Regions from separate parts of the Desulfosporosinus sp. genome, predicted to be linked through region 4. Evidence: riboswitches for the same ligand, from Rfam matches in the RefSeq annotation. Region 4 holds a riboswitch; each other region holds the start of a gene.
What was found. Region 4 has a riboswitch for cobalamin ahead of HGJ98_RS02190 (ABC transporter ATP-binding protein). Riboswitches for the same ligand answer to the same signal wherever they lie in the genome.

Region 1 (3,119 bases), on a different contig from region 4:
TAGCGCAGGCCAAGTAATCAGCCTGTGCTTTTGTTTTTTATCACAGTAGACTTGATGTAGTTTCACTTCGACGTCGACGCTCCTGAACAGACCTTGAGTTGGGAAAATATAAGGGTTTGCACAAAAGAGGTGTCTTAATGATTTATAATTGTCAAATTGTATATAATCACGATTGTTGTCTCAATACCAAAAAAGCATTTGTAAATCTTTGTCGGTTATGTATCGACTCCTGTCCTCATCATGCCATTTCCGTATACCGTGAACTTGATGCTAAACGCTGTACAGAATGTGGGATATGCATAGCTGTTTGTCCTAGCGGCGGATTTTTTTATCGCAACTCCGATAAGCTGTACGAGTATATTAAACGTTCAGAGAATGTTGTTTTAAATTGCCCACAAGCAATCCCAGCGGGCCATGAAATTCCTTGTCTAGGGATCTTCGACAGGGATTTATGGCTGAGTCTCATGTTGTATGCTCGGGAGAAGGAATTAATAATATACACCGGAGTGTGCGCAAATTGTGCGGATAAAAAAGCTTGTGAAACGAGTGTGCAGATTTTTAAAGAAGTTCATAATACATGGAAAGATCATCCACCAATAAGGATTAGAGTTGCATCTGATGATGGGAACTGTGAATCGGCCATGAGGGATACGATGTCAGTACAAGACCAGATCGAGAAAAAGGGATGGCGAGACATCGGTCGTGAGAAATTGGAAGCAATGTTACCGGGTATCACTTCCAACGAAAGGTATCTTATTCCGAAGACACGGCAGTTCTTGGGAGAAACCTGGAAGTCCCAAAAATCCGGGACTGAGGTACTCCCAATACCGGCATTAACTGTAAGCGAAAGTTGTACAAATTGCGGTGAATGTGAAGGGATATGTCCGCAAGGAGCTTTAACGAAAAAAGAAACTAAGGAACAGTTGACATTGATTTATGAACCAATAAAATGCGCTCGCTGTCAAAGGTGTATCAGTATATGCCGCTCTAAAGCTTTAAGTATGGAGATAAAGTCCTTATCTTATCGATTACTAGCAGGTAAAGTTCTTTTGCACCAAGGAAAACGACGGTTTTGTTCTTGGTGTGGCAAGCAAGTGTTTGATGACTTAGAGCCTGCAATGTGTATAGCTTGTGCGACAAGTAATTTTAATAGCAAGAACGCTTATGAAAATGGTGGGCGTTTCACAGCTGGAAAATCGTGATATTACACAGTTTCGGGAAGACAGCTGCCTGCGGGAATATAATTTCCAAAAACCTATTGAAAACCTATTCAGATTATTATAAACTTTATCCAAATATAATTTTAGTAAGGTGCCCATAAGGGGAGAATAGGGAATCCGAAAATAGTCTTATTTAGGCTATAAACGGAGCGGACCCACCACTGTAATCGGCGAGCTATTAAGTGCCACTGGCATAAGCTGGGAAGGCCTTGTGATTTAGCAATGACCCGTTAGCCAGGAGACCTGCCTTATTATTGTGTCGGGGATGAAGGTAAAGTCCTATGATCAAATCTAATTTGATCATAGGACTATTTTAATTTTACCAACGCACTAAGTTTAAAGGAGTAATGTTTTATGTTAAAAGGAAAAAAAGTTGTCGTTATTGGCGACAGGGATGGGATTCCGGCTCAATCTTTAGAGGAATGTGTCATTAGCGCTGGCGGGGAAGTTATTTATGCGATGACACATTGTTACGTTTGAACATCGGCTGGAGCAATGGATCAAGAAAATCAGGTTCAAATACAAGAACTTGCTCAGAAATACGGCTGTGAGGAACTTATTGCTGTACTCGGCAGTGCGGATCCTGAAATGGCAGTCATCGCAGCTGAATCGGTGGCAGGCGGTAACCTTATGTTTATTGATCCGATTCCAACAGCCCAGTTAGGGCTTAAAGCTTATCATATCGTCGAACTCAAAGAACTCATTGATCATCAAGTCTATTTACGACATATGGAAATGATGGAAATGATCCTTGATATTTCAAGAATTATTGAAGAGGTCTCAATCGTACGTAAACGATTTTTTCCATGGGAAGTGAGCGAATGAAGTATCCAGTCATCAAAGGGACGAGCTATACGTTAATTCAGACACCGGGACTTCTTCTTCAGCAAGCAACCTTAAAGGGTTCACAGCTAAGTCATTCGATCAAGGATCAATTACGAAGCTTTGATAGTGTAGTCCGTTATCCACCGAATCAAGCGTTTATCGGAAATCTTTTACCTGAGGATTTATTAAATATTCCCCGACCCTGGTATAATAATGCTTTGTCCGAAGGAAAGCGCCAAGGGAAGTTAGGTGAAATTTTTCCCGAGGACGAGTTTCTAGGCGTGCTAAATGCGGTTGATGTTTACGGACTCGTGTGCCTGGAAGCAGGATTCAAGCAGTCCATCTTACAAAAACTACGTTATCATCCTGCTTTATGTATGCTTAAAGGAATAAAAACGGCTCAGAATGATTCGTTCTCTAATGAAGAAGTTCATAAAATGATTGAAACACGTGAAGCCCTGCCGCTGATCTTTGGAGGACAAATTATCGGGTGTGTCCGGAAGGCCACCGTGTCGGATTCTACTCTAACTGCATCCAGGGTATTGGAAAACCTGACGGCAAAGGCTTCCGCTGTAGCAGCTCTTCAACTTCTCCTTTCGAAGACCGGGCTTAAGCCACAGGATGTAGACTATATTATCGAAGCTTCCGAAGAAGCCTGTGGAGACAATCGACAGAAGGGAGGCGGAAGTTTTGCCAAGTCTATCGCCGAAGCCTGTTCCTGTTCCAATGCTAGTGGAGCCGATACGCGTGCATTTTGTGCTGCTCCAGTGCATGCCTTGATGCAAGCTGCAGCATTAGTTCAGTCGGGTATCTTTACAAATGTAATTGTAGTAGCTGGAGGGTGCAGCGCAAAACTGGGGCTCAATGCGGAGATTCACCTTGAACACAATATGCCCGTCTTGGAAGACATACTGGGAGCATTTGCATTTCATATCAGTAAAGATGATGGGATAAATCCTATCATACGTACTGATCTGATTGGTAGAATGAACGTTGGCTGCGGTGACTCGCCTCAACAGGTTTATCATTCTCTTATCGCTGAACCTTTAACAAAGGGTGGATATAGAATTGTAG
Region 2 (3,119 bases), on a different contig from region 4:
AGAGGGGTAAGGATTGTTGGAGATGTTATACAAATGACCATGGTCATTATTGCAAATAGACTTTTTTCCGAGGGGTGAACTGTTTTTAACTGATTATTATATGCGTAAGAATCGATAGCTATCACGTTTGATCCCTCTTGCCCATACTATTTTTACCTTTTTTAAACCCAATATAATAAAAGACAAACCCACTTCCGAGAGCAGCCTGTAATGCAAACAAAAAAGATTCAACCTCTCCGCTTGGGGGTTCCCAGAATGACTCAAACCAAGGCGAGTAATTAGAGTTGAGGGTGCTGATCATCTCTGATGCTTGAGTATCAGCACCACTAAATTCAGCACCACGCGCAATATAAAGCGGCGCAAAAGCCAGTAGAACAACGAAAAATAAAAGTATCATATTTTTAGTCAACGGTTTCATGCTTTTATTCCCCCTTTTACGGTAGATATAGCCTTTCCTGTAAAGGCAGTTAAAACCTGCAACTCTTTTTGACTATAGGTATTGAGAATATTAAATACCATGACAGTAAGCAAACCTTCGCTGATAGCTAAAGGAAGCTGAGTGAAGGCAAAAACACCCAAGAATTTAAGTATTGATGCCAGTACCCCGCCCGTAGCTGGGAAAGCTAAACCTAATTGAATAGAGGTTGTAACATAGGTCATTACATTTCCTAAAGTAGCAGCAGTAAAAATTGAAAGCCATTGGGGAGCTCCCAATTTCTTTAGGCCTCTATAAGTACCGTAAGCAACGAAAGGACCAACCACCCCCATAGAAAACGTATTTGCGCCAAGGGTTGTTATCCCACCATGAGCCAGCAAAAGAGCTTGAAACGTTAACACAATCATCCCTAATACGGTCATAGCTGTAGGACCAAACAAGATAGAACCCAGGCCGACTCCAGTCGGATGAGAAGAACTACCGGTTACTGAAGGAATCTTTAAGGCGGATAGCACAAAGGCAAACGCCCCAGCCAGGCCAAGTAACATCTTTAGATTAGGATAGAGCGCAATGGTCCTTTTGATTGATCGTACTCCAGCAATAACAAAAGGGATCATAGCAACCCACCAAAAAGCTGCCCAGTTGAAGGGTAAAAAGCCCTCCATAATATGCATGGCATAAGCATCCTTCGGAAAGATGATATAGATTGCCAGTACATAAACTAATAGTAACCCAAATGCTTTTATTCTATGAGAATTCATTTATGTAACAACTCCTTTCATAGCGACCCAACTCTTACACTTTGTCCTCTGATGTTGTAAACCTCAGACAATAAGTTAAATCTGATTAAAAAATAACGAGACAACCTCACATTACTCGACTTTAAAGACAGCAATGTACTGGTTGCCTCGAACTATACGGTCTCTTCCACTTTCAAGTAGCACTCGCATTTTGAAGCAGATCCCGCTTGCACAAGACTTCTACCCGCAGGTCGGTTTCCCTCAGGAAACCATTATGTAAACGATAAATAGTTAAAGCCCTCCATGAGATGGAGGGCTGAATTAACATATAAACCCTGCCACCCATCCATCGTGAGTTAAAGCATGCGAGCAGTCAGGTCTCCTGGCTTAGGTTCCTCGTTTATGCCTCCTTCCCAAGTTTCCTCAGTGGATATGGCAATAAACTCCCCATTTACAGTGGCGGGACCGCGCCGGATTCACACCGGCTTCCCTGTTTAATTTTTCTGAAAGAAAAATTAACTTGCTCGAACTATTCACTTTTTATAAATTTAACACGAAAACTCTCCCTAGTCAAGCAAGAGTTTTCTCAATTTGCTAACTATTCAACCTCTTGAATTATTGGCAGAATCACAGGTCTGCGCCGTGTTTTTTCGTAAAAGTGTTTACTTAAAACATCACGAATCTGGTTTTTTAAGACAGCCCATTCCGTAATCCGATTTTCTCGGCATCGTGCCATAGTCTGCCGAATTTTTTGTTTAGCTTCATCTAACATTGACTCCGATTCACGAACATATACAAAGCCCCGTGTTACAACATCCGGTCCTGCAACTATTCCACCACTTGAGCGGCTTATAGTCATTACGACGATTAGAATGCCATCTTGGGAGAGTTGTTTACGATCTCGTAAAACAATATTCCCGACATCACCAATCCCTAAGCCATCAATCAAGACCTTACCTGCCATAACCTTGTTGCCTAAAGCTGCACCATGACGAGTAAACTCAACGACTCCGCCATTTTCAGTAATAAAAATATTTTCTCTTGGGATTCCAAGCTGCTCAGCTAATTGAGCATGCTTGATCAACATGCGATACTCCCCATGGACTGGCATAAAATATTGCGGTCGGACCATACTTAACATTAACTTTTGCTCTTCTTGGCTCGCGTGGCCCGATACGTGCATTCCCTCTGCCGATTCATAGATTACGTTTGCTCCGAGCTTAAATAACTGATCCACGGTTTTTGCCACAGACTTTTCATTGCCTGGTATTGGGCTGGCTGAAATGATGACCGTATCCCCTGGTTGAATCGCTACATGTCGATGGTCATGGTTGGCCATTCGGGTCAAGGCGGACATCGGTTCACCTTGGCTTCCTGTTGTTAAAATACAAGCTTGATTTCCAGGCAAGCCGATGATTTCATCTATATCCATCAGGGTTCCCTCTGGAATATCTAGATATCCAAGTTCCTCGGCAATTCCTACGATGTTCACCATACTTCGTCCCACAACCGCTACCTTGCGGTTGGTATTAACGGCAGCAGTGATAGCCTGTTGGAGGCGATATACGTTGGATGCAAAGCTAGCGAGAATAACACGATCCTTAGCATTGCGAAATGCTTCATCAATCATCTCCCCAACATGGCTTTCTGACGGCGTAAATCCAGCTCTTTCCACATTCGTGCTATCAGATAGTAAACACAAAACTCCTTTGTCCCCAAGTTCTGAGAACTTGTGGATGTCGAGGATTTCGCCAGAAACAGGCGTATGATCCAGTTTAAAGTCCCCCGTCACAACGACCGTACCTAGCGGGGAATGGATAGCTATCGATACTGAGTCAGGTATACTGTGGTTGACACGAATAAATTCAATGCGAAAAACTCCGAGCTTAATAACATCGCGAGGTTGTACAACCGTTGATTGAATGTTATTTAAGTTATTTTCT
Region 3 (3,119 bases), on a different contig from region 4:
TACTCAAACCCCCCTATTGATTGGACCTTTTCGGACTCTGGAACAAGAACTGGTTCCCCATCAACTTGGCGGGCGTCCGTCTGAGTAAATAAATCGTCTAAGGAAAAGGTTTCTGTCTCTGTATCAATGGTTTCAAGGACTTCTTCAACTTGTGTTTCACTTTGAAGATAATTACAGGCATCCTGGATCTCTGGACTAACCTCCGACACTTTATCCTGAGGTAGCCTTAGACCTTCTTCCGGATTAGTTTCCAATAGTGCCTGTCTTAAAGTCTCTTTAATCAAAGCACTCCTTTTCTCCGGCTCAACCCGTTGTAATGCCAGCCAAAGATCCGCCTCGGTTTCATCAAAATACAACGGAATAAATAAAGGCTGAGCGCTTATCATGCTGAAGTGTTCGGCTTATTGGTAATGTTATTGACCAGAGTTGAAGCCATGATTCGAAATCCTATAGCATTTCCGAACTGTGGATCATCGATCAATATCTTGTTTTCCATCTGAATGTGCTCATAAACCATTTCTCCGACTTTTCCGGCAACAAGCACTGTATGCAACTTACCAAGCATTGGTTTTAGGGCCTTTTTTACTTCACGAGTGATGTCTGTCCCTAGTTGGGTAAGCATACTTTGCATAATTGGATTAAGGTTAATGGTACCATTATTCCATGGATATAGCCCGCCATTAACTCTAAAAATCTTATCTAGTTCTTTATCATCTGTTTCAATTGGATTGGCGTGATTACTTGTCAATTCTTTCAGCTTTTCGGCCACGCCGATATACGCCCATTTTAACCCTTTTTCGATACTAAAGGAGTTAGGTGGATCAAGCATAACACCATCATAAAACGTCGCAATATCTGTCGTTCGGAAGCCCGGGTCTATGACCACCACATACCCACCAAACAACTTAGGGCTTGTTGGAATTCCATATTCATTGAGGGTTTCTTTAATAAAGACACCATAACTTTGCGGAAGAACTCGAGAACGTAGGATATTAAGCTGGCGAGTCATTCCTTCCATGGGACCGGAACGAAAGGATACTGAAAAAGATCCCTTTAACTCTGCTTCATACTTGTCCTTCAAACTGGCAAAATACTTAACTGGAACACCCGTGCCAAGATACACATTAGTTTTAGGCGTTTGTTGAGCGAGAGCTAAGGCAACCACCAGTAAAGCTGTAGCCTCTTCATCTGAGGATTTATCCTCATCCCAGCAATAATGAGCTTCATTTGGATTTAAGCTCTCAGCTAAGCTGCCCATAAAATAATGCTTCTCTACGCCGGTAGAGTTATTTTTGACCAATACGTCTAGAGATGCAATCTGAGTTTCTATGTCAGATCCTTTATGAATTAGAGTATTGCCAAGGGTTGAAAAAATCCGTTCATTCCCCTTACAAATTACCGCTGGAAATAATACCTTCTTATCTCCCGTATCAAGTTTTATTGCACCAAACCCTGGATCTGCTCCAGCTACGAGTATATCGCCCTCAAACACACATGTTCCCCCTATTCATAGCTCATAAATTAACTTATACCTCATTCAGTATCAAACCTTAAACTTCGAAGAAATTGGATAGAATACTACTAATAGCTACCATTATATACGAAGGAAACACGCTTGTAAAAATGTCTTGTAACGATTACAATAACTATTCTCTTAACATTCTCACAAATACTCCTTGAGATTCGAAAAAACTTGTGTTATTCTAAAGCAAATAAATATCTTCATTTTAGGTGCCCCTTTGGGGAGAATAGGGAAGTTCGGTAGCAGCAGCTAAACCGACGCGGACCCACCACTGTATTCGAGGAGCTTCGTGACCACTGGCTTAGTGCTGGGAAGGTGACGATTTATGCAATGAATCGATAGCCAGGAGACCTGCCTAAGATGTTAAGTCTTTCCTCTGTTTGGAGAGCATTCGGTGATGACGGTAAAGTCCCGACCACAGATTTTTTTGTGGTCGGGATTTTTATTTTTAAAATTAAGCTATTATAAGAGGAGGAACCACTATGAAAAACTTAACAGAAGAACAACTCTATGCTCAATTACAAAACCTTACTTCAAACATCTTAGATCTTGACGAAGAAGCCATGTCCCAGATCCAAGTACGCTTAGATTCTCTCACTAAACCTCAAGGAAGCTTAGGTCAATTAGAACATCTTGCTAAGCAGCTCGGCGGGATCCAACGAACCTCAAAGCCAAAAATTGAAAAGAAAGCCGTCCTATTAATGGCAGGAGATCATGGGGTCGTCGAAGAAGGGGTAAGTGCCTTTCCCCAGGAAGTAACTCCTCAGATGGCGTATAATATCATGAATGGCGGCGCCGCTATCAATGTCCTTTCTCGTCAAGCAAAGGCCGAGGTTTTTTTAACGGATGTTGGTATTGCCTTCCCCATAGAAGGAAACATTAATCACAAACGTGTGGCCAACGGAACTAAGAACATGACTAAAGGCCCTGCTATGACCCGTCGTGAAGCGTTAGAAGCTCTACTGGTTGGTGCGGAGGTCGCTGAAGAAAAGATCCGCGAAGGATATAACCTCTTTGCCACAGGTGAACTTGGTATCGGTAATACTACTCCTAGTTCTGCAATTGTCTCTATCTTGACAGATTCTGCTATTGAAGATGTGGTAGGACGCGGAACGGGAATTGATGACGCAGGAGTCATCAGAAAACGCCGTGCCATTGAAAAAGCCATTGAAGTTAATCAGCCGGATAAGACGGACGCCCTAGATGTTCTAGCCAAGGTAGGAGGCCTCGAAATCGCAGCAATCGCCGGTTCAATCCTCCAAGCTGCTGCCAGTCATGTTCCCTTTGTGATTGATGGGTTTATCTCAACTGCCGGCGCACTCATCGCAGCGAAACTTGCCCCAAAAAGCGTGGCCTATATGATTCCCTCTCATGGCTCCGTCGAAATTGGTCATCGCAATGCCCTAGCAGGTTTAGGTCTTGATCCTATACTTAACTTGGATATGCGACTTGGCGAAGGAACCGGAGCAGCCATAACCTTTTACATTGTTGAATCCGCTCTGCACATTCTTGAGGAAATGGCCACTTTCGCTGATGCTGGTGTCAGTGAAAAATCCGAATAACTTAGTGAGCTCGTTCAACGCCATCCTTTACCTTT
Region 4 (3,119 bases):
ACAGTTGCTTAATGAAGAGGAAGAATTTAATTTCCCATTTGATATTCTGGATCCAACGAAGATCTGGCCTGAGGAAATTACACCTGTAAAACTGATTGGAAAAATGACCTTAAATCGTAACGTGGATAATTTTTTTGCGGAGACAGAGCAAGTTGCTTTTCATCCGGGTCATGTAGTTCCGGGAATAGATTTTAGCAATGATCCCTTATTACAAGGACGTCTTTTCTCTTATCTGGATACTCAACTTCTTCGTTTAGGCGGTCCCAACTTCCACGAAATACCTATTAACCATACTATTGCGCCTATACATAATAATCAGCGAGATGGCTCTCATCGTATGACTATAGACCGGGGAGTGACAAGTTACTCGCCCAATTCTCTTAATAGGAATTACCCGAAGCCAGCCTCAGAGACTGAGGGAGGTTATGCCCATTACACGGAAAAAGTCGAAGGGAATAAAGTTCGAGAGCGCAGCGAAAGTTTTAAGGATAACTATAGTCAAGCAACTCTTTTTTGGAATAGTATGTCTGCTGCAGAAAAGGAGCATATCATTGAAGCTTTCCACTTCGAAGTTGGAAGTGTTATGGATAGGAATATCAAACAGAGAGTCGTAGATATGTTTAATAATGTGAACTCCCAATTAGCCAATGCGATTGCTTTAGGTGTAGGCGCACAGCCGCCTAATACTCCCAGCGGATCGGGAGTGACCGCATCTTCACCGGCAGTGAGCCAAGAGAATACCATTAGGAATGCTCGTACCCGTAAGGTTGCCATACTTGCGGAGAATGGATTTAATTATCCAGAGCTGACTCAAGTTATGCAGACACTGAAGGCCAACGGTATTCAGTGTGAAATCATAAGTAAAAATTTAGGAATACTTACAAGCTCGGATGGACTGCAATTAGAAGTTGGAAAGAACTATGTGACGACTGGCTCTATCAAGTATGATGCTGTATATATAGCCGGAGGGCAACAATCAGTGGATAGTTTAGTGATACAGGGTGATTCACTGCACTTTGTCAATGAAGCCTTTAAACACGCTAAAGCAATTGGAGCCGCTAATGAAGGTGTAAACCTGCTAAGGGCTTCTGCTATAAAGGAAGTGGCAATGGCTGGTGCAGCCACACAGGCACAGCTGGTGACAGAACTGGGCGTAGTTACTATTTGTAATGCAGAAGATATGAGTGTTTTTAGTAAAGAATTCATGAAGGCCATTTCCCAGCATCGTCATTGGTACCGTCAAAATAAGAAAGAAGTGGTTCCTGCTTGATTAGCACTTTCAATACAACTGGGTTAATTTTCATAAACTCCTGTTGACAAAATATCTAAATTATTCTATCATGAAGTCAATTAAATATATTATTTAATAGGTGCCCGCTAGGGATAATAGGGAACCAGGTTCTAATCCTGGACGGACCCACCACTGTAAGTAGATGTTTGAAAAATGTACATTTGCCACTGGGAAACTGGGAAGGCGTACATTCTAGTCTACAAGTCAGGAAACCTGCCTATGAAATATTGCAAAAGGACAAAGGTAAAGTTCTAGCTTATTAAAGCTAGAACTTTTTTGTTCTTTTACCGCTTTGAGACCACCAGGTTTTCTAAAATCATTGATTTAGGAGTTGCTATGGAGACAATTGCGAAGGTTAACATCGAAAAACTCGTCTTTCCGAATGAAGATAAACCCGCACTTAAAAACATTGATTTCGAAATAAATCGGGGAGATTTCATCGTCATTACAGGTGGTGTAGCCTCTGGTAAATCAGTTTTGCTGCATTCCATTACAGGCGCAATTCCTCACTACCATAAAGCAGAATTAACCGGAAAAGTCACAATCATGGGGCAAGATATTAAGGATATGCACCTCAATAGAATGTCCGACTATGTTGGATACATGATGCAAGAACCCCAAAATCAAATTATTGGTTTGGATGTCTACGAAGATGTTGCTTTCGGCCTTGGCAATCTGGAAATTCCCATAGAACAAATTGATCAGAGGGTTAAAAACACCTTGGAATTTGTGGGTCTATCAGGGTATGAAAACAGGGAGACTACTTCTCTTTCAGGGGGGCAAGCCCAACGAGTCGTTTTAGCGGGTGTTTTAGCCCTTAATGCTCCTATTTTAGTTCTTGACCAGCCCACCGCTGAACTTGATCCCCTGGGCCGTGATGAGCTTTATAAGCGGTTGGGTCAGTTGAATAAAACTCAAAACCTTACCATTATTTTGGTCATGGATCGAATTGAAGAAGTCCTCAACTATGCCAACAGGGTCTTTTATATTCAGGGAGGCGAAATCGTTAAACAGTATTCGCCGGAGGCATATTACAAGGAGCAAATCGAGAGTCGAAAAGAAAGGTTGAAATCCTTACATACGGTTCAGGGTAAGTCCAACGAACTGATTGCTAAAGTCACTGATGTCACCTATACGTACAAAGACCATTTGTCCGGTTGTGAAGATATTAATTTAGAAATAGTAAAGGGTGACTTTTTAGCAATCATAGGATTAAACGGTTCGGGAAAATCAACGTTAGCTAAGCTGCTTATCGGTCTCTTAAAGCCGTCTAAAGGTGAAATAAGAGTGTTTGACCAGACTCTGAATAAGGAAAAGCTGGCAGAGATCCGTTTCCGGGCGGGCTTTCTGTTTCAAAACCCTGATTATCAAATTTTCGCAAGTACCGTCGAAGAAGAAGTTGGATTTTCACTCAAGCTAAGGGGGGAACAAAATGAAGTAATAGAACAAAAGATTGATGAGTGCCTGAAATTTGTGGGGCTGCTGGACTATAAAAAGCTCCATCCTCATCGCTTAAGCCGCGGCCAGCGCCAGCTTTTAGCATTAGCCTCCATACTCGTCAGTGATCCGGAATTCATTATCGCCGACGAACCGACTTCAGGCCTTGACGAAACCCAAGGGTACATGATTATGGATAAACTCTTTCATTTATCGAAAAGTGGCAAAACCATTCTACTCATCACTCACGATCTGACCATGGCAAAAGAATACTCTAACAGGATAGTGGCCATGAATAATCACCGTCTTCAACTAGATATTTTGACAAGAGATCTCGAGGAATATCTCAAAACCCTTAAAGCAATTGGTTTGAATTTCCATAATATTATTT

Region 1: another riboswitch for cobalamin. It lies ahead of grdA (glycine/sarcosine/betaine reductase complex selenoprotein A); the one in region 4 lies ahead of HGJ98_RS02190 (ABC transporter ATP-binding protein).
Region 2: another riboswitch for cobalamin. It lies ahead of HGJ98_RS18075 (energy-coupling factor ABC transporter permease); the one in region 4 lies ahead of HGJ98_RS02190 (ABC transporter ATP-binding protein).
Region 3: another riboswitch for cobalamin. It lies ahead of cobT (nicotinate-nucleotide--dimethylbenzimidazole phosphoribosyltransferase); the one in region 4 lies ahead of HGJ98_RS02190 (ABC transporter ATP-binding protein).

Annotation. Positions count from the first base shown of each region.
Region 1 is NZ_JABZFS010000059.1:38,833-41,951, forward strand. It holds gene HGJ98_RS12595 (4Fe-4S dicluster domain-containing protein) at 138-1,202, shown strand; cobalamin riboswitch at 1,293-1,486, shown strand; gene grdA (glycine/sarcosine/betaine reductase complex selenoprotein A) at 1,575-2,045, shown strand; gene grdC (glycine/sarcosine/betaine reductase complex component C subunit beta) at 2,042-3,119, shown strand, end outside.
Region 2 is NZ_JABZFS010000076.1:268,010-271,128, reverse strand. It holds gene cbiQ (cobalt ECF transporter T component CbiQ) at 1-125, opposite strand, end outside; gene HGJ98_RS18080 (energy-coupling factor ABC transporter substrate-binding protein) at 122-418, opposite strand; gene HGJ98_RS18075 (energy-coupling factor ABC transporter permease) at 415-1,197, opposite strand; cobalamin riboswitch at 1,531-1,714, opposite strand; gene HGJ98_RS18070 (ribonuclease J) at 1,775-3,119, opposite strand, start outside.
Region 3 is NZ_JABZFS010000092.1:28,044-31,162, forward strand. It holds gene HGJ98_RS22245 (hypothetical protein) at 1-356, opposite strand, end outside; gene HGJ98_RS22250 (ParM/StbA family protein) at 383-1,492, opposite strand; cobalamin riboswitch at 1,713-1,896, shown strand; gene cobT (nicotinate-nucleotide--dimethylbenzimidazole phosphoribosyltransferase) at 2,005-3,084, shown strand.
Region 4 is NZ_JABZFS010000013.1:36,810-39,928, reverse strand. It holds gene HGJ98_RS02195 (catalase) at 1-1,270, shown strand, start outside; cobalamin riboswitch at 1,352-1,527, shown strand; gene HGJ98_RS02190 (ABC transporter ATP-binding protein) at 1,628-3,119, shown strand, end outside.